DNA from 3 places in the Glutamicibacter halophytocola genome. Region 1 is predicted to be linked to each of the others. Evidence: riboswitches for the same ligand, from Rfam matches in the RefSeq annotation. Region 1 holds a riboswitch; each other region holds the start of a gene.
What was found. Region 1 has a riboswitch for S-adenosylmethionine ahead of AOZ07_RS04895 (bifunctional o-acetylhomoserine/o-acetylserine sulfhydrylase). Riboswitches for the same ligand answer to the same signal wherever they lie in the genome.

Region 1 (6,012 bases):
ATCGGCCATCTCCAGGCCATGCCACAGGCTCAGGTAGGCGGTGTTCAGCGCCGGATCCCAGGCGGCAGCCAGATCCCAGTCCAGGATGCCGACCAGCTCCTGGGCAACCCAGTGCATATTGTGCCCGGCCAGATCGCCGTGGACCAGCCCCGGCGGCACCTGGGCCAGCGAATCAAGCTGGGCCCACAGGGTTGTAGCCGCGCCACGCAGTGGATCGGGCAAGGCGTCGAAACACCGCTGCTGGCGTTCATCGGTCCACGGGCCGCGGAAGGCAAAGGGCGCCGCCAGGTATTCGCTGATCGGTTCCAGGCTAATGGCCGCCAAATCGTTGACCAGCTTCCCCAAGACCTTCGGATCCCCGTAATGCGGCTCATGGGCACTGCCCGGGATGAAGGACATCGCCACCGAGCCCAGGCCGCCGACCTGCAGGATCCGGGAAGTGGCCACCGGAATCCGGTAATCCAGCTGGCCTTCGAGCCGCTGCAGCAGCTTCACCGAGCGCGGCATCTGCCCGGTGGCTTCTTCGGTGCGTGCCATGCGGATCACCGAATGCGGGTTGGCGATCACCACCTTGTGGAACTGCCCGCCCTCGTTGACTCCGGCATTTTCCCAGGACAGCTCGGGACATAGCTGGCGGGCAATGGACAGTTCTTCCATGGTGGCAGGACGGCTCACTGATGCTCCTTTAATTCGCTGTCTTCAGGCTACCTCAGCCCGCGCACAGCCTGATCAGCCTATGATCGAGAACGTGAATGCCAAGATCCTGAAATTCGAGATCGCCCTGGTGCTGGCCCTGTCCCTGGGGCAAAGCGCGATCTATTCGATCCTGAGTTTTGCCGACAAGGCCACCAGGGCGCCGCTGCGCGAGCAGACGACCTCGCTGAACAACCCGTTGAGCACCCGCGAATTTTTCGACTTCTCCTATCAGCTGCTGGACATCGTCTTTGCGCTGGTTCCGGTGCTGCTGGCCCTGTACCTGATGAAACGCAGCACCGGGCGGGGAGTGCGGGAGATCGGTTTTGACCTGCGCGCCCCGGGCAAGGACGCCTTGTTCGGCGCCGGGCTGTTTCTGGCCATGGGGCTTGGCACCCTGGGCGTCTACGCGGCAGGCCGGGGGCTGGGCATCACCACCGCGATTTCCGCGGCCAACCTGGGGGACTACTGGTGGAGTGTGCCGGTGCTGCTGCTCTCCGCGGTGCGCCATGCGGTGCTTGAAGAAGTGCTGATGCTCGGCTTCCTGTTCAGCTATGCGAAGAAGCTGAACCTGGGGTTGTGGACCACGATCATTGCCTCGGCGGTGATCCGCGGCAGCTACCACCTGTACCAGGGCGCGGGGCCGATGATCGGCAATATGCTCATGGGCGTGGTCTTCGGCTGGGTCTACCACAAGTACGGGCGGGTGATGCCGCTGGTGATCGCGCACTTTATGCTCGACGCCATCGGCTTTGTCGGATATGCCCTGATCGGCCCGGCGATCGGGATCGGCGCCTAGCGCGGATACACTGCAGGAATGAAGATTTCAGTGCTGGCTGCGCAGCAGATTCCCGAAGCCGTTGCGCTCTGGGACGCCACCGAGCTGACCCGGCCGTGGAACGACCCCTGCGCCGATACCCTTCGAGCCTTGGAAACCTCTACCTCGACGGTGCTGGCGGCGAGCGAGGGTTCACAGGTGATCGCCACCGCGATGGTCGGACATGATGGGCACCGCGGCTGGCTCTATTATGTGGCAGTGGACCCGCGGCGGCAGGGCAGCGGACTGGGCGCCCAGATGGTCCAGGCCGCCAGTGATTGGCTCACGCAGTGCGGCGTGCCCAAGGTGCAGCTGATGGTGCGCGAGGAAAATGCCGCGGTGCGCGGCTTTTACGAGCGGCTGGGATTTGAAGACCAGCACGTCCTGGTCCTGGGCAAGCGCCTTGATGCCAGCGCATAAAAAATGGCAGGCGGGGACGCCATTGTCCCCGCCTGCCGACGTACTACAACACCACAGGACCGTTCTGCGTTTCAAAGGTCACCGACAAGATGCCCGGGGTGCCATTGGGCGCCTGGTAGTCCATGGTCACCGCGCCGAGGTGCACGTTCTGGGGCTGGCCCAGCCATTCCAGGACCCGATCGCGCGACCCGGCGATCGAGATCCCGCTGATCTCCCCGGTGGGCTCCAGGGCCTTGGAAGGATGCAGGTCCTTGGCTTCCTCGTCCCAGGAGATCAGGTAGGGGCACTGCGGGTCGGCGATCAGGCCCTTGATGCCGATCTGCTGCCAGGTCAGCTCTCGGCCGTCGGGGAATTTGCGGTTGCCCGGAACCGACTTGCGGCCCAGGCGGTCTTCGGCGCTGGATAGATCGTCCACCGAAACGCACCAGCCCATCCAGCCGCCGCCGAGCTCCGAACGGGCCCGCACCGCCTGGCCGAAGGGGGCCTTGTCGCTGGCCGGGTGGTTGAGCACCTCGACCACTTCGAGGTACTGGCCATGCTTGAGCGGGAAGATGACATTGCGTGTCCCGAACCTGGAATGCACGCCTCCCTTGACGAATTCCAGGCCGAGCGACTCGGAGATTCTTTGCGCGGTTGGCAGCAGCCCATCCGGGCCACAGGCATAACTAACGTGATCTAGCCTCATCATGTGCCCATCATGACAACATGTGACCGCAGTCTCTACTTAGGCGACCCTAAGATTTTTGGCGGAATCGAATTCCCTGCGGCAAAAGCGCCATGGATGTGAAATATGACCGATTGAGACCATTTTGCAGTGCCCGCATTGCAAAAATCTTCGGTTTTCGGGCACACTGGAAACAGGTCATGAGTCCCAGTAACAAGCCCCGGCTTACTGGGCGGCAACCCTCCAACCGCGGTGGGGTGCCCCGGGTGAAGACCTGGCCCCCAGGTGCACAAGGCAGCTGGGGACAAGCGCGGGTAACCCTGGAAGGCTTCGTGGCGAGGTCTTTCCTCTCGGTGTCTTCTCAGTGGTCTACCCCCAAAGTCGCATGAACTATTTTGGAGGAAACCATGAGCAGCAACTGGTCATTTGAAACCCGTCAGATCCACTCCGGGCAGACCCCGGATCCCGCCACCGGAGCGCGGGCCTTGCCGATCTTCCAGACCACTTCCTTTGTCTTCCCGACCGCGCAGAGCGCTGCCGCGCGCTTCGCGCTGCAGGAGCTGGAACCGATCTACACCCGCATCGGCAACCCGACCACCGACGCGGTGGAAACCCGGATCGCCGATCTGGAAGGCGGCGTAGGTGCCCTGCTGCTCTCCTCGGGCCAGGCAGCCACCACCTTCGCGATCCTGAACCTGGCCGAGGCCGGCGACCACCTGGTGGCCAGCCCCAGCCTCTACGGCGGAACCCAGAACCTGCTCAAGCACACGCTCAAGCGCCTGGGCATCGAGGTCACCTTCGTGGCCGACCCGGATAACCTGCAGGACTGGCGCGACGCGGTCCGCCCGAACACCAAGGCCTTCTTCGGCGAAACCATTTCCAACCCGCGCCAGGACGTGCTGGATATCGAGGAAGTCGCCAAGATCGCCCACGAAAATGGCGTGCCGCTGCTGGTGGACAACACCCTGGCCACCCCGTACCTGATTCGCCCGATCGAATTCGGCGCCGACATCGTCATCCACTCGGCCACCAAGTTCCTGGGCGGGCACGGCAATGCGATCGCCGGGGTGATCGTGGACTCGGGCAACTTCGACTTCGCCCAGGACCCGGAGCGCTTCCCGGGCTTCAACACCCCGGACGAGTCCTACAATTCCCTGGTATTCGCCCGCGATCTGGGCGTGAACGGCATTCTCGGTGCCAACTTGGCCTACATCCTCAAGGCGCGCGTGCAGCTGCTGCGCGACCTGGGCGCCTCGGTCTCCCCATTCAACGCCTTCCTGATCGCCCAGGGGCTGGAAACCCTGTCCCTGCGCATCGAGCGCCATGGCGAAAATGCGCGCGAGGCCGCCAGCTGGCTCGAGGCCCGCGCCGAGGTGCAGAAGGTCGCCTATGCCGGCCTGGCCTCCTCGCCATGGTTCGAGCGCGCCAAGAAGTACAGCGATCACGGTGCCGGCTCGATCATCGCCTTCGAACTGGCTGGCGGCGCGGCGGCCGGCCAGGCGTTTGTGGACGCGCTTGAGCTGCACTCCCACGTGGCCAACATCGGCGATGTCCGCTCGCTGGCCATCCACCCGGCCTCCACCACCCATGCGCAGCTGTCCGAGGCCGACCAGATCGCCGCCGGGGTGAGCCCGGGACTGGTCCGGATCAGCGTGGGTCTGGAAAATATCAAGGACATCCTGGCCGACCTGGAACTGGGCTTCAATGCTGTTGCCGCCCTGGGCGACTCGGCCGGGGCTAACAAGGAATTGCAGGAAACCCTCTAGGCATGGCATCCATTGCAACCACCGAAGAACCACAGCTCGCCGAGGGCCGGGACGGCATGATGCGCCGCAGGGCCGTCGGCGGGCACCACTTCGAATTCGGCGGCTACCTGCCACAGGTAGAGCTGGCCTACGAAAGCTGGGGCACCCTCGATGCCGACGGCTCCAACGCCGTGCTGGTGATGCATGCGCTGACCGGCGACGCCCACGTCGCCCAGGGCGATTCGCGCAGCGCCGGCTGGTGGGACGGGTTTGTCGGCCCCGGGGCCACCATCGATACCAGCAAGTACTTCGTTCTCGCCGTGAACATGATCGGCGGCTGCAATGGTTCCACCGGCCCGTCGTCGCCCGACGAGCATGGCGTGCCCTATGGATCGCGCTTCCCCTTTGTCACCATCAAGGACGCGGTGCGCCTCGAAGCGCGCCTCGCACAATTGCTGGGCATCACCTCCTGGCATGCGGTGATTGGCGGGTCGATGGGCGGGGCGCGCGCCTTGGAATACGCCGTCGAGTTCCCCGAACAGGTCAAGAACCTGGTGGTGATGGCCTCGTGCGCCCAGGCCACCGCGGAACAAATCGCTTTTGCCCAGGTGCAGACCCAGTCCATCCGGCTGGATCCGAACTTCAACGGCGGCGATTACTACTCCAGCGGTGCGCGGCCGGATGAAGGCCTGGGCCTGGCCCGGCGCCTGGCGCACATCACCTATCGTTCCGAGGCCGAGCTCCAGGCCCGCTTTGGCCGGGCCGCGCAGCCCGGCGAGCAGCCTGCCGGCCAGTTCGACGGCTCGCGCGGGCGCTACCAGGTGGAAAGCTACCTGGATCACCAGGCGGCCAAGCTGGTGAATCGTTTTGATGCCAACAGCTACCTGCTGCTCACCGAGGCGCTGATGAGCCATGACGTGGCTCGTGGCTACGAATCGCTGGGCGTCGCACTGGCTCGGCTTGAAAAGGTCAATGTGGTGGTGGCCGCGGTGAGCTCGGACCGGTTGTACTTCCCGGAGCAATCCGAACAGCTGGCCGCTTCCCTGGCCACCCCCACGCCGGTGCACTACATCGATTCGCCGATCGGCCACGATGGCTTCCTCACCGATGCAAGCCAGCTCGAAGGCGTTTTGCGCGGCCTGGTTTTCAGCCGCTAGATCAGCACCGCGAAGGGACAGCCCCACCAGTTTTCGGTGGACGCTGTCCCTTCATGCTGTACTGCCACAGTGCTGCTGCAGTGCTACTACTGCGCGCTGTCGCCGGCGCCCAGGGAATCGTTGGGTTTTGGCGCGGTGAACGGCACCGCAGAAGGGCGCTTCGGGGTGATTCCGTCGCCCGAGGACTGATGGCGCAACCGGCGCAAGACCCACGGAGCCAGGTGCTCGCGTGCCCACTGCAGGTCTTCGATCCGCGCCTCCCGCCAGCTTCGAACATCCGCCACGGGTGCCACCTCGGTGTCGATCGAGTGGGGCACGTTCAGGGAATCCAGGGCCATGGCCGCAATCCGCTGATGGCCCAAGGGGGAGAAGTGCAGGCGATCCGGTGCCCACATCTGCGACTGGTGCAGTTCGCGCAAAGCCCACATGTCGGCCACGATCGCGTCATAGCGCGCTGCCACGGTGCGGATATTCTCGTTGTAGATCGCCACCTTGCCGCGGATGCTGCCCAGCACC
Region 2 (6,012 bases), 330 kb from region 1:
GCGCGAAGCTGTTCTTCGATTTCACGATCGTAGACTTCGTGCTGATCCGGAACCCCGGGATAGCGGATCTGGAATTCCAAGGTTGCCGAGTCATTCGGCTCGCCCTTGTCATTCACATCGCGCTTGTAGGTGACCGTAGCCTGCACATATGGGGGCTTCAAGTCCGGGAGCACCAGTTCCTCGCTGGCACTGCGCAGATCAAAGCGGCGCGCTAGACGCGGATAGACCGAATCGAAGAAGCTGTCGATTTCCGCGACCGGAATGGCCACCGGGCGACGGTCAACGTACCAGCGGCGGTGCGCCTCTGCCACGGGTTCCTTGCTCGGAGCCAACCAGATCTCGTCAGGCTGGCCCAACTGCGCATAGAACCCATGATCTGCAATAACGCCGCTAGGCGACTCGGAATCAAGCACCAGGTCCTGGCCGTCGACATGCAAAATGCCGCTCAGCTGCATCAACTGGTCATCGAGCGTCGCCTGCATGCTGAAGCTGGCCGGGTCAACGATTCGAATGCGCTGTTCGGAGCGTGTGGAGATGAGCTCAATGCCCAGCTCCTGAGCCTGCTGAAGCAGTGGCCACAGCAGGTCGGAAGCGTATTCGTCCATGAATAGCCAGTCTTCATCCACCTTGAATTGCAACTGGGTATCGCTGCGGGCCATGGACGCAAAACGGGTGAACCAGTGGTGCTGCGAGCGCAACAAATTCCAGCCATAGGTCTTGAAGCCCAGGGTGGTCCAGCGCAGCTGCCCGCGAACCCAGCGGCCTTCGGTATTGCGGACCATCGGCCGCACGCCCAGGCGGAATCGCTTATTGCGGGTGGGATGCGGAATGGTGCCGGTCGGCATCCACTGTTGTTGCTGCGTGGTGTTCTTCGCATCGAAGAGCATGAATTGCAAACCCATGGCTACCACGGGGTCGTGCTGCGAGCCGAGCAGCCCGTCGGCTGGGCCAGGTTCAGAGGGCTGGAACCACGAGTCGATTTGCTGGGCCCATGCGGCCGAGCTTTTTTCTTCCGGCACGGCCACAAGGCGCGGCTGCGAAGCAATCTTGTTCGAGACGATGGCCAAGGCGGCAATGTGCGCGCAGATGCCGGGCTTGTCGCACGTGCACTCGCAAAGCTCGATTTGCCAGTCGTCGCCGGCCATTTGAACCTGGATCATCGGCGAAAATTCTTCGCCGTTAGCACGCACGGTGCCTTCGATCTGCCGGGTGGATTCATCAAATTCCACGTCAACCACAGAATTTTCTTCAGCTGCTATGTTCTTTCCGTAAAAGAAAGGGACATCGCCCAGATAGCGCAGCAAGTGGCGCGCGTCGATGGTTGGGGGAACAGAATCACTCATCCTCTCATCGTTTCACGTTCCGGCCCGCGGTGAAAGTTCAAGGGCCTGTCTGTGAATAATCACTATCTATGACGTAGCGTTGACGCATGTCGCACATCTGGCCTTATCTACCGGCGAGGGCAGTGAATATCACCTCGCTCGTCGAGTTTGATCGCTTGGCTTCCGACGCGCTTTCCTCCCTCCACCCCCGCGGATTCAGCTGGCGCGTGCATCGGGTTGATCTGCGTGAACGGGACTCCGTCCTTCGCTCCCTGGACCTGTCGGAAGCGATCTTCATCGATTGCCAATACTCGCAGCATGGGCGGGAACTGGTTCAGGCGACCGGTGGCCTGTGCATGAGCTCTGGCGAAGAACTGCCCTTCACCACGGGGGAACGCAGCTTGTATACCCCGGAAGAACTCTATGAAGGGATCCGCGCGCAGGGCTACGAACAGGTCCCGGATGCGAAGATCTACGCCTATTCGCAACAGCACACCGCACCGGCTGCGCTGAATCCCGAAGATGCGATGGCCAGGACCCTGCATGATCACCACGTTGGGCAGGCTTTGATTTCGGAAGTCTATGAGGGCGTGTTCAAGGATTCCCCGCTCATCGGGGTTATGGGCGGCCATGCGATGCGCCGCGGTTCACGCGAGTACGCGCAAACAGTGGAACTGGGCCAATTGATTACCCGGGCCGGCTATGGCGTGGCCACTGGCGGGGGACCGGGAGCCATGGAAGCTGCCAATGCCGGGGCATGGCTGGCAGGCTACCAGCAAAAGGATCTCAACCTTGCCCTGGAAATGCTCGCCGAACAGCCCGACGCCATTCACCAGCGCACCGGATGGGCCAGGACCGCGCTCGCCGTCAAGGATCGTTTCCCCAGCTCGCAGCAGTCATTGGGGGTGCCTACATGGTTTTACGGCCACGAACCGCCAAATCTTTTTGCCACGAAGATCGCAAAGTTCTTCGCCAACTCCATCCGCGAGGCAATTCTCCTGGAGCAGTCCAATGGCGGGCTGATTGTCTTGCCCGGATCCGCCGGCACGGTTCAGGAGATCTTCCAGGATGCCTGCGAAAACTACTATGCCACCGGCGCCCGGGTGGTTCCCATGGTCCTGTTCGGCCGTGAATACTGGACCAGGACCCTGCCGGTGTGGCCGCTGCTCCAGGCGCTAGCCGCCGATCGGGTGATGGGAGAAAAGATTGCCCTGGTGGACACCGCGGCCGAGGCGATGGAGTTCATCAGCTCCATGAGCACGCTGCGCCGGCGCACACGCTGGTAGCGCCCCCAAGCAAATGACCCCGCGGCATCAGATGATGCCGCGGGGTCATGGGCGATTGAAGCCGAGCCAACAGCCGGTCATGCCACCTGCACGTCGAAGAGCAGGCCCAGGCAGTAGGTGACCGCTGCGGCGCCCCATCCAATGGCCAGCTGGCGCAGGCCGCGCTTGAGCGGCGAGGCTCCGGAGAGCAGGCCGACGATGGCTCCGGTGATCATCAAGGCGATCCCCACCAGGATCACGGAGATGGCCACGGCCGCCAAGCCGCCGAGACCGAAGATATAGGGCAGGATCGGGATGATGGCGCCGGAAGCGAAGAGGCAGAAGGAAGTGGCTGCCGCGCCGGTGGCCGAGCCGAGCTCTTCGTGTTCGTTTTCCAATTCCTCTGCGCGTTCCTCGGGGTTCAGCGAGAAGGCGGGGTTGCAATCACAGGTGAAAAGCCCCATGCGTTCTGCGGCGCGGTGTTCGGCATCTTCATCGCTCATGCCGCGGGCCTTGTAGATCAGCACCAGCTCGTTGGACGCCAAATCGAGGTTGGGTGCTGCCGTCAGCGTCACCTGGGTGGGCCGTGAAGCGGTGAGAAGCTCGCGCTGGGACCGCACGGAGACGAATTCGCCGGCCGCCATGGATAGCGCTCCGGCCAAGAGCCCGGCGATGCCGGAAAAGAGCACGAAGGTGGAGGATACCCCGGTGGCGCCGATGCCCATGATCAGGGCGAGGTTGGAGACCAGGCCGTCATTCGCGCCAAAAACCGCGGCGCGGAAGTTGCCCGAGAGCTGAGCCCGGCCGGCGGTGGCCAGTGCGCGGACTACTTCTTCATGCACCTGTTCGTCGGCGGCCATTTGCGCGGTCGCGTCCTTGTCGTCGCGGTACGGCGAATTGCTCTCGGAGCGCTGTGCCATGGCCAGCACGAAGACCGAGCCGAAATTGCGGGCCAAGAAGCGCAAGATCGTGCGGCGCAATGATGGGCGGACCGGCTTGGCGTGTTCGCCCAGCTTGGCCCGCCAGTGCGCCTCATGCCGCGCTTCGGCTTCGGCGAGTCCCAGCAGGATCTGCCTTTCCTGCCCGGATTTCTTCTGGGCCAGGGTGCGGTAGATGGCGCCTTCGGCGACTTCATCGGCCAGGTATTTTCGCCAGCGCTGGACTTGGGCACGGGTAGGTTCGGTTGCTGACTGGTTCGACATCACGAAAACAGCTCTCTTGGCAGGTCGAATTTCTTGTCGAAACTCGGTGAACGGGTCAGCTACCGATTTTAGTAAGGGGATGGGGCGTTGGGAATTTGGCAAGGCTAAAAGCGGCGTTGCGCCCCTGCGGTTCCCCTGCGGCGGCAACGCCCAGGAGCAGCTGGGAAGTTTCCGGATCGAAGACCGGGCGGCGTGCGCAGCGGGCCAGGAGCTGTTCGAGCAGAATTGGATCGCCGACGTAGCAGATATGCCAGAGTCCGTGGACCTTGAATTGCACTTGGCCGGTTCGGCGGTCGACGATGGGCAGGACGGAATAGGCCATGTGATGCGCTCTCGCTGTGTTCTTGCCCGAGCACAGTGTGTGAACGGACCGCTTCTTCATCCGAACCACCCATGAATCTGGGGTTGGTGCACGGCCAGTCGGAGCTTGGCGCCGTGTCTCGTGAAGCAACACTTGTGATGCTACCGCCTGCGCTGTCCGCGATGAAGGCCTGTTCCGTAATATGACCTGGGCTCCTGGCTACTGGTGGTCATCACCGATGGCGAGGCGGTTGATCGATTCGAACTGCTGGGCCCATTGCGCTGCGGAATAGTCCGGGAGGTTGGGCGCTTCGGGGCGCAAGCCGGTGAAGCCATCAAGCTGTTCGCGCACGATGTCGAGGTGGCCGGCGTGCCGGGAGGTTTCCGCGATCATGTGCACCATGAGATGTTCCAGCGTGGTGTGCCGGCGGCGGATCCACCAGGGCACTTCGACGGGAGCGCTGAGCGGCAAAGCCCTGATGCCAGCATCCGAGAAGGCGGTTGACTCCCGGTACAGCTCGATAATCCCGCTGGCGCTGAAGCGGGCCGGCGGCAGGAAGTCGGCCTGCGGGTCATCGGCATCCAGAAGCTCTTGGATATAGGGGTCATCCACTGTGCGGCCGAGGCATTGGGCAAAATACCCGTACTCGGTGATGGCCAGGTGGTGGACGACGCCGAGGATGTGCGTTCCGGTGGGCGTCAGCGGTTTGCGTGCCAGCTGTGCGCTCAGCCCCTGGGCCTTGTAGATGACTGCGTCGCGCGCGTCGGAGAGATATTCCTGGAGCAGTTCCTTGCTGTGATCCATGATCAGAGTCTAGCCAGCGTGTGGGGATCTGGAGCGCGGAACGTGTGGGACACGGCATATTTGCAGGACTCGCGCTATGCTCTGTTTACTATTGGTAAACTTGCCGCCGCAGCCTTTTCGGAGCGCCCCTTTGGCTGCTGGCGTGCCGCAACAAGCGAAGTGATGGAGCGAAAGCATGAAGACCCTGCCCGTGGAATCAAGCGGTGCCGCGATCAATATCGGTTCGCGGTTGCGCGGGGTGCGCCAGCGGCAGCGAATGACCATCGACCAGGTCGCTGAGCTGTCTGGGCTGACCAAGGGCTTCCTCTCGCGTGTTGAGCGAGATCTCACCAGCCCCTCGGTCTCCACGCTGCTGAAATTGTGCGAGGTGCTCGGCATCGAGGTGGGCACGCTATTTGAAGTGCCCGAAACCATGCTGGTGCGGCTGGAAGAAGCGCCGCGGGTGTCGCTGGGCGGGGAGGGGATCACCGAGCAGCTGGTGACGCCGCGCAGCGAGAAGCGCGTGCAGATGATCCGAGCCGAAATCGCTCCCAAGGGCTCCGGCGAAGCCGAGCTGTATTCGGTGGACTGCGAGTTGGAAGTGCTCCATGTGATCGCCGGGAAATTCACCCTCGTGCTGCCCGAGCAGCGTGTTGAGCTCCAGGCCGGGGACACCATGACCTTTCCCGGGCGCGAGCCGCACAGCTGGGAAAACGAGTCCGATGAGGCAGCCCTGGTGACCTGGACCTTGATCCTCTAGCTTCAAGCGCTCCTTTTCGTTGCGGTGCTGTGGAGCGCGTATTCTAAAAAGGTGTGCTCGGCGTGCGCACACAGTGCGGTGATCGATGGGAGTGGCGTGAGGACTAGCGAGGATACTGGCGCACGGGATCAGCTTCGCTGCATCAGCTGGTGGGCTTCGGTGCTTGTCGGACTTCTTGCCGGCACGACCCTGACGTGGATCCGCACGCAGCGCAATTTCTTTTTCATCGGGGCGGTTATTATCGCGGTGGTGATTGTGGTGCTCGGCCTGCGGACCATTCGGCGCAGGGCCCGCTTCCCGCAAATGGCGCAGGCCCGCGTTTCGTGGCTATATGCCTTCTGGGCGATCATTCTCATGATCCTGGTCGGGCCCCTGCAAC
Region 3 (6,012 bases), 1.8 Mb from region 1:
CTGGCCCGGCCTGCACGGGCAGGTGGTGGATGCCAGCGGCAAGGCGGTTTCCTCGACCATGTACACCTTCTCCTGGCTGTCTTCGCCGGGCACCTTGCTGCTGATCACCGGCGTGATCGTCGCCTTTGTGTACTCGAAGTACACCGGCGGCGGAAAGTACGCCATGACCTTCGGCGAGGGCTTGTCGGAGATCGGCAAGACCATCTACAACATGCGCTTCGCCGCGCTGACCATCCTCTCGGTCCTGGGGCTGGCCTACGTGATGAACCTGTCCGGCCAGACCATCACCGTGGGAACCTGGCTGGCCGGTGCCGGAGGGTTCTTCGCCTTCCTCTCGCCAATCCTGGGCTGGATCGGCACCGCGGTGACCGGATCGGATACCTCGGCCAACGCGCTGTTCGCCAAGCTTCAGCAGACCGCCGGCGTGAATGCCGGGATCGATCCGCATCTGCTGGTGGCGGCCAATACCTCCGGCGGCGTCGTCGGCAAGCTGATTTCCCCGCAGAACCTGGCCATTGCCGCAACCAGCGTGAAGATGGAAGGCCAGGAATCGGTGATCCTCAAGAAGGTCGCCGGCTGGTCGGTGGGCATGCTGCTGGTGCTGTGCGTCCTGGTCTACCTGCAGTCCACCCCGGTGCTTTCATGGATGCTTCCATAGGGTGCTGAACGGCTAAAATAGTTCCGATGCCAATTAACCCAGCTCCGCGTGCGTACCAGATCGTGCTTCAGGCCATTGAGGAAGATCTGCGTACCGAGAAGTTGTCCGTGGGGGACCAGCTTCCTGGCGAACGTGCGCTCGCGGAGCAGCATGGGATTTCCCGCGCTTCGGTGCGCGATGCCATCCGCATCCTCGACGTGATGGGCATTATCAGGACCTCCACTGGATCTGGGCCGAACTCCGGCGCCGTGATCATCTCCAATCCCGCGGCGGGAATTTCCCAGGCGCTGCGCCTGCATCTGGCGGCCAAGGGCATCAACGTCCGCGAGATCGTTGAATCGCGCATCCTGCTGGAAACCTGGGCAGCCCAGATGACGCCGCGCGACCCCATCCATGCCCAGCAGGTCATAGATCGGACCGCGGTGCTGATCATGCGCATGGATGATGCGCAGCTCTCGCGCGAATCCTTCCACCGCATTGATGCCGAATTCCACGTTTTGCTCGCATCCATGGCGGGCAACGCGGTGGTCGAATCCATGATGGAATCCCTGCGCAACTCGATCAGTGACTATGTTGCCGCGTCCATCCCGGACGACGAAGCCTGGCAACCGGTGGTCAAGGTGCTGCGCCGCCAGCACAAGGCCATCCACCATGCCTTTGCCACCGGCCAGCGCGAGCGCGCAGCCCAGCTGCTCGAAGAGCACATCACCTGGTTCTACTCGCAGACCCGCTAGATCTGGTAGCAAGAGCACCAGTTAAATAAGTCGGACTTTATTACCCTTAGCTCCTCATATATCTGATATGTTTTCAGTAGGCGACGGGGCTGCATTTCGGATACGTCAGTTGGTTTACACCGGTGATGAGTTCCCGTCGATGTACCATCGACACTTCATGCGAGGGAATTCATGAGCCAACTTTTTGACCTGTCCGGACGACTGGCCCTGGTCACCGGGTCCTCCCGCGGCATCGGCCGCGAACTTGCCCGCGCCCTGGCAGATGCCGGCGCCACGATCATCCTGCATGGCCGCGATGAGCAGCGTCTGGCCGAAACCGCCGCCGAATTTGCCACCCGCTACGGTGCCGAAAAAATCCACAGCGCCTGCTTTGACGTCACCGACGACGCCGCCGTGCGCGAGAACATCGCAGCCATCGAAAAGAACATCGGCGCCATCCGTATTCTGGTGAACAACGCCGGCATCCAGCACCGCGTGCCGATGCTGGACCTCGACGTGGCCGACTGGCAGCGTGTGATTGATACCAACCTCACCAGCGCATTCCTGGTAGGCCGAGAAGCCGCCCGCGGCATGGTGGAACGCGGCGAAGGCAAGATCATCAACATCTGCTCGGTGCAAACCGACCTCGCCCGCCCCACCATCTCCGCCTACACCGCGGCCAAGGGCGGCCTGCGCAACCTCACCCGCGCGATGACCGCCGAATGGGCTGGCGCGGGCCTGCAGATCAACGGCATTGCACCGGGATACATCCACACCGAAATGACCCAGAACCTGGTGGACGACGAGAAGTTCAATTCCTGGATCCTGGGCCGTACCCCGGCTGCCCGCTGGGGCTCAGTCGAGGACTTGGCCGGTCCAGCGGTATGGCTGGCATCGGACGGATCCAACTACGTCAACGGGCAAACCATTTTCATCGACGGAGGCATGAGCGTTGTCGTCTAGCACCCTTTCCAACAAGACCCTGGGCGTCGTCGCCCATGCCGCTGGCGACCTGCGGATCGAGCAGATCGACCTGCCCGCACCCGCTGCGGATGAAGCACGAATCGCCATCGCCTATGGCGGCATTTGCGGTTCGGACCTGCACTATTGGAGCCACGGAGCGGCCGGGGAGTCCATCCTCAAGGCCCCGATGGTTCTCGGGCATGAGATCGTCGGCACCGTTATCCAGGCGGCCGCTGATGGCAGCGGCCCGGGCGCGGGAAGCAAAGTCGCGGTGCACCCGGCAACACCGGGAGACACCGGGGAACCCTATCCTTCTGACCGCCCGAACCTTTCACCCGGATGCACTTATTTGGGCTCGGCTGCCCGCTACCCGCATACCGAGGGCGCTTTTGCCCGCGAGGTGAATCTGCCTGCACGCATGCTGCGCGAACTGCCCGCTGGCCTCTCGCTGCGTGACGCTGCGCTGGCCGAGCCAGCCGCCGTGGCTTGGCATGCGGTCTCGCGTGCCGGCACCGTCTCCGGCAAAAAAGCTCTGGTCATTGGCGCTGGCCCGATCGGAGCGCTGGCCGTGGCGGTGCTCAAGCGCGCCGGTGCCAGCGAAATCATCGCGGTGGACATGCACGAGACGCCGTTGGGCATTGCCAAAGAACTCGGTGCCACCGCAACCCTGCGCGCCGATGACCAGGAAGCAATCGCCAAGGTCAACGCCGATGTGGTGATCGAGGCCAGCGGCAATTACCGCGGCCTGGCCTCTGCCATTCGCGGCGCGGTGCGTGGCGGACGCGTCGTCATGGTCGGCCTGCTGCCCTCCGGCGAGCAACCTGCCCTGATTTCGCTGGCCATCACCCGCGAGCTGGAACTTGTCGGCTCTTTCCGCTTCAACGACGAAATCGACCAGGTGATCGATGCGCTGGCCGACGGTTCCCTGCACATCGGCGCGGCCGTCACCCACGAGTTCCCGGTATCCGATGGCCTTGAAGCTTTTGAAACAGCCAAGGATTCCTCGAAGTCTGGCAAGGTCTTGCTGAACTTCCTGGAGCAGTAATCCCTCCCAGTGCAACGACGCGGTGGTGGCCTCTGATAACAAGGGCCGCCACCGCGTCTTTGCTATTAAGCAGGTGCTAGTTGGCCTCGGCAAGATGCAGCGAGGTGGCCACTGGCACCGGGTTGGCGAACAGATCGAGGACTGGGCAGTGGGCATCAACTGCTTGGCGCAATTCCTCGTAGCGCTCGACGGATTCTGGACCAGCTATCTGGACTTTCAAATCCACTGAAGAGAAACCGGGACGCACCGACGCGTCGATGCCGAATAGTCCGCGAACATCGAGCTGCCCATCAGCGGTAATCTGCACATCATCAACCTGGATGCCCAGGCTCTCGGCGTAGAGCCGATAGACCACGACCTGGCATGAGACCAAGGCTGCCAATGCGTATTCAACGGGACTGGCGGCGATGTCGTTACCGCCGAGCGCTGCTGGTTCATCGACGGTGAAGGTGTGCTTGCCGGCGCGAATATTGCTGGCGACCGAAGCAAAACCCTCGCCCTGGACAGTGAAGGTCAACTGGGCACTGTGTGGAGCGGAGGAGATCCGTTCGCCCCAACCGGCACCGGCTTCTTGCAGGCGTTGAGAGCGGTCTTCGGCCACGGATAGCTTGGCTGTTGCGTGAGGCATGGGGATTCATCCCCTTTCTGGCGCAGGGGCGCCATCGTTTACGATCCTGGATTTCAAGAAGCGTCGAATCGTCACCTGGGGCACCCCGCACAATGGCCTAAAGGGTTGCCGTCCACTCAGCCAGGGCTGTGATGAGTGGAACTCGTGATTCAGTGGTTCCTTTGTATCTTGTGGCAAGCGGATCGGTAAAGTATCCACTTAACGTTTCGTCATGGCGGTCCTGTCCCTTAGCGTCGATAGGATGGTGGGTAGCAATCCGCTCCAACGCACTACCCATGGATGGCGATGATGGAATTCCAGCTGACTCTTTCCTCAGTGAACTCATTAGTGTCCGAGGAAGAACTTCGCATCGGGCAATTCTTCTTCGAATCCGGAAAAGTCCAGGATGTTGAACGCCATCGTGAACGGGGGAACGCCCGAGTCACTGCGCTGGTTCGCAACAGCGAGGTCATGGTCGGGTTTCGGATCGGCAACGAGGGCATAGAATTCCACTCTTTCTGCACCGAACATCCATCTGAGTACTCCTGCCCGGAAGTCGCAGCACTGCTGCTGGAGATAGTCAGCGACGCCGAAGACCCGCTCTACGTCTCGGATCAGGCAGCCGACCCTTATGGCTGGCAACGCAATGCGGTTCCCCAATGGGAACGAAACCTGAATCGGTTGTTGCCCGTCGTTGAAGTAGAAACCGACATTGTCGAAGAGCCGCTGGGCCTGATTTTGAAGGTCGTCACAGAGCCACGGTACGGAGGAGAAGATGTCCTCACTCTCCAAGCGAGGCCGGCAAAGCAAGGAACCAAGAGCCCGTGGGTGCAGACCGGCATTAGCTGGAAATCGGTCGCCTTTGACGAGCACTTTTCCAGGGCGCAACGCCGCGCAGTCGTGGAATTGAACCGCCTGCGGGAACATGCCGAAAAGGTGAAGTACGGTCATTTCTGGGAAACCACAGACTGGATTTCCTTGATGGAACTTCCTGGCAAGGATCTCTTGGCCGCTTTCAAGGATCTCAAGGATGCAGGCGTTGCCATTATTAATGGCGGTTCTGCGTCCAAGCCGCCGGTGAACTTCAGTGAAAAACTGGCCCATGCATACGTGGATTTCCGTCAAGGGGAAAACGGCCTGACCGTCGAAGGCGTGCTTCATGGTCCTGAACCTGAACACACGCACCTGTTGCCCGTAGGAAATCCCCCTGCTTTTGTGGCTTTTTCCTCCCAGCCGTTGGCCAAATCCAAGACCTGGGGCCTGGCAGAATTTGCTGATCCGGTATCAGCAGAGCTCGCCACGTTTATTGCCTCCGGTGTCCAGTTCATTCCGTCTTCTGAAGTAGGCCGGTTTGAGCAAACCCATCTGGACAGGGTGCGCCAGCTGGCGCCATTGAAGAGCGCGGATGTTTCCTACGCCATCCCCGACCCTCCACGACCAGTGCTGCGACTGCGCGTTTCAAGCACTGTCGACAGCGTCAGCCTGCATTATTCATGGAAGTACGCAGCCAAGGCCCAACGCCAGCGAAGTGTTGAAAAGGAAATCATCGCTTCGATCAATGACAAATTGGGCGACGACTCTGCCTTGGGACAGGTGAAATCGAACGGGATCTACGAAGATCGAGAGCTGACGATGGATGAGTCCATCGACTTCTTGGTCTACACCTTGCCGTTACTGGAAGAACATCCCGATATCTTGATTGAAGCCCAGAACCAGCTTCCCAAGTATCGGATTATCGACTCTCCTGCGACGGTAGCCATCGATGCTGGTGAAAGCACTGGAGACTGGTTTGATCTGACAGTCGAGGTCACCATCGATGACATCAAGGTGCCATTTGCGCTACTGCTAGCTGCGCTCACGCTGCACTTGGATTATCTGGTTCTTGAGGACCTGACCGTCATTCCCATCGGCGGAGAAGACTTCGCCCAGCTGCGTCAGCTGATCGACGAGGCCGGTGAATTAGGCAAGGTCGAAGGCAATACAATTCGGGTCCACAAACTGAGCATCGACTGGTGGAAGGAACTGC

Region 2: it holds a riboswitch for S-adenosylmethionine, as region 1 does, so the genes downstream of both, AOZ07_RS03445 (hypothetical protein) here and AOZ07_RS04895 (bifunctional o-acetylhomoserine/o-acetylserine sulfhydrylase) in region 1, are expected to answer to the same signal.
Region 3: it holds a riboswitch for S-adenosylmethionine, as region 1 does, so the genes downstream of both, AOZ07_RS14470 (OsmC family protein) here and AOZ07_RS04895 (bifunctional o-acetylhomoserine/o-acetylserine sulfhydrylase) in region 1, are expected to answer to the same signal.

The regions. Positions count from the first base shown of each region.
Region 1 is NZ_CP012750.1:1,047,320-1,053,331, forward strand. Features, by position in the region: gene AOZ07_RS04875 (aminoglycoside phosphotransferase family protein) at 1-675, opposite strand, end outside; gene AOZ07_RS04880 (CPBP family intramembrane glutamic endopeptidase) at 737-1,492, shown strand; gene AOZ07_RS04885 (GNAT family acetyltransferase) at 1,511-1,930, shown strand; gene AOZ07_RS04890 (VOC family protein) at 1,974-2,618, opposite strand; SAM riboswitch class IV at 2,791-2,911, shown strand; gene AOZ07_RS04895 (bifunctional o-acetylhomoserine/o-acetylserine sulfhydrylase) at 3,002-4,360, shown strand; gene metX (homoserine O-acetyltransferase MetX) at 4,363-5,496, shown strand; gene AOZ07_RS04905 (SGNH/GDSL hydrolase family protein) at 5,583-6,012, opposite strand, start outside.
Region 2 is NZ_CP012750.1:716,199-722,210, forward strand. Features, by position in the region: gene AOZ07_RS03430 (DEAD/DEAH box helicase) at 1-1,343, opposite strand, end outside; gene AOZ07_RS03435 (LOG family protein) at 1,430-2,608, shown strand; gene AOZ07_RS03440 (VIT1/CCC1 transporter family protein) at 2,686-3,789, opposite strand; gene AOZ07_RS03445 (hypothetical protein) at 3,845-4,111, opposite strand; SAM riboswitch class IV at 4,125-4,237, opposite strand; gene AOZ07_RS03450 (DinB family protein) at 4,310-4,894, opposite strand; gene AOZ07_RS03455 (helix-turn-helix domain-containing protein) at 5,070-5,633, shown strand; gene AOZ07_RS03460 (hypothetical protein) at 5,730-6,012, shown strand, end outside.
Region 3 is NZ_CP012750.1:3,123,082-3,129,093, reverse strand. Features, by position in the region: gene AOZ07_RS14490 (L-lactate permease) at 1-658, shown strand, start outside; gene AOZ07_RS14485 (FadR/GntR family transcriptional regulator) at 685-1,392, shown strand; gene AOZ07_RS14480 (SDR family oxidoreductase) at 1,564-2,334, shown strand; gene AOZ07_RS14475 (L-idonate 5-dehydrogenase) at 2,324-3,379, shown strand; gene AOZ07_RS14470 (OsmC family protein) at 3,456-4,007, opposite strand; SAM riboswitch class IV at 4,037-4,157, opposite strand; gene AOZ07_RS14465 (DEAD/DEAH box helicase) at 4,323-6,012, shown strand, end outside.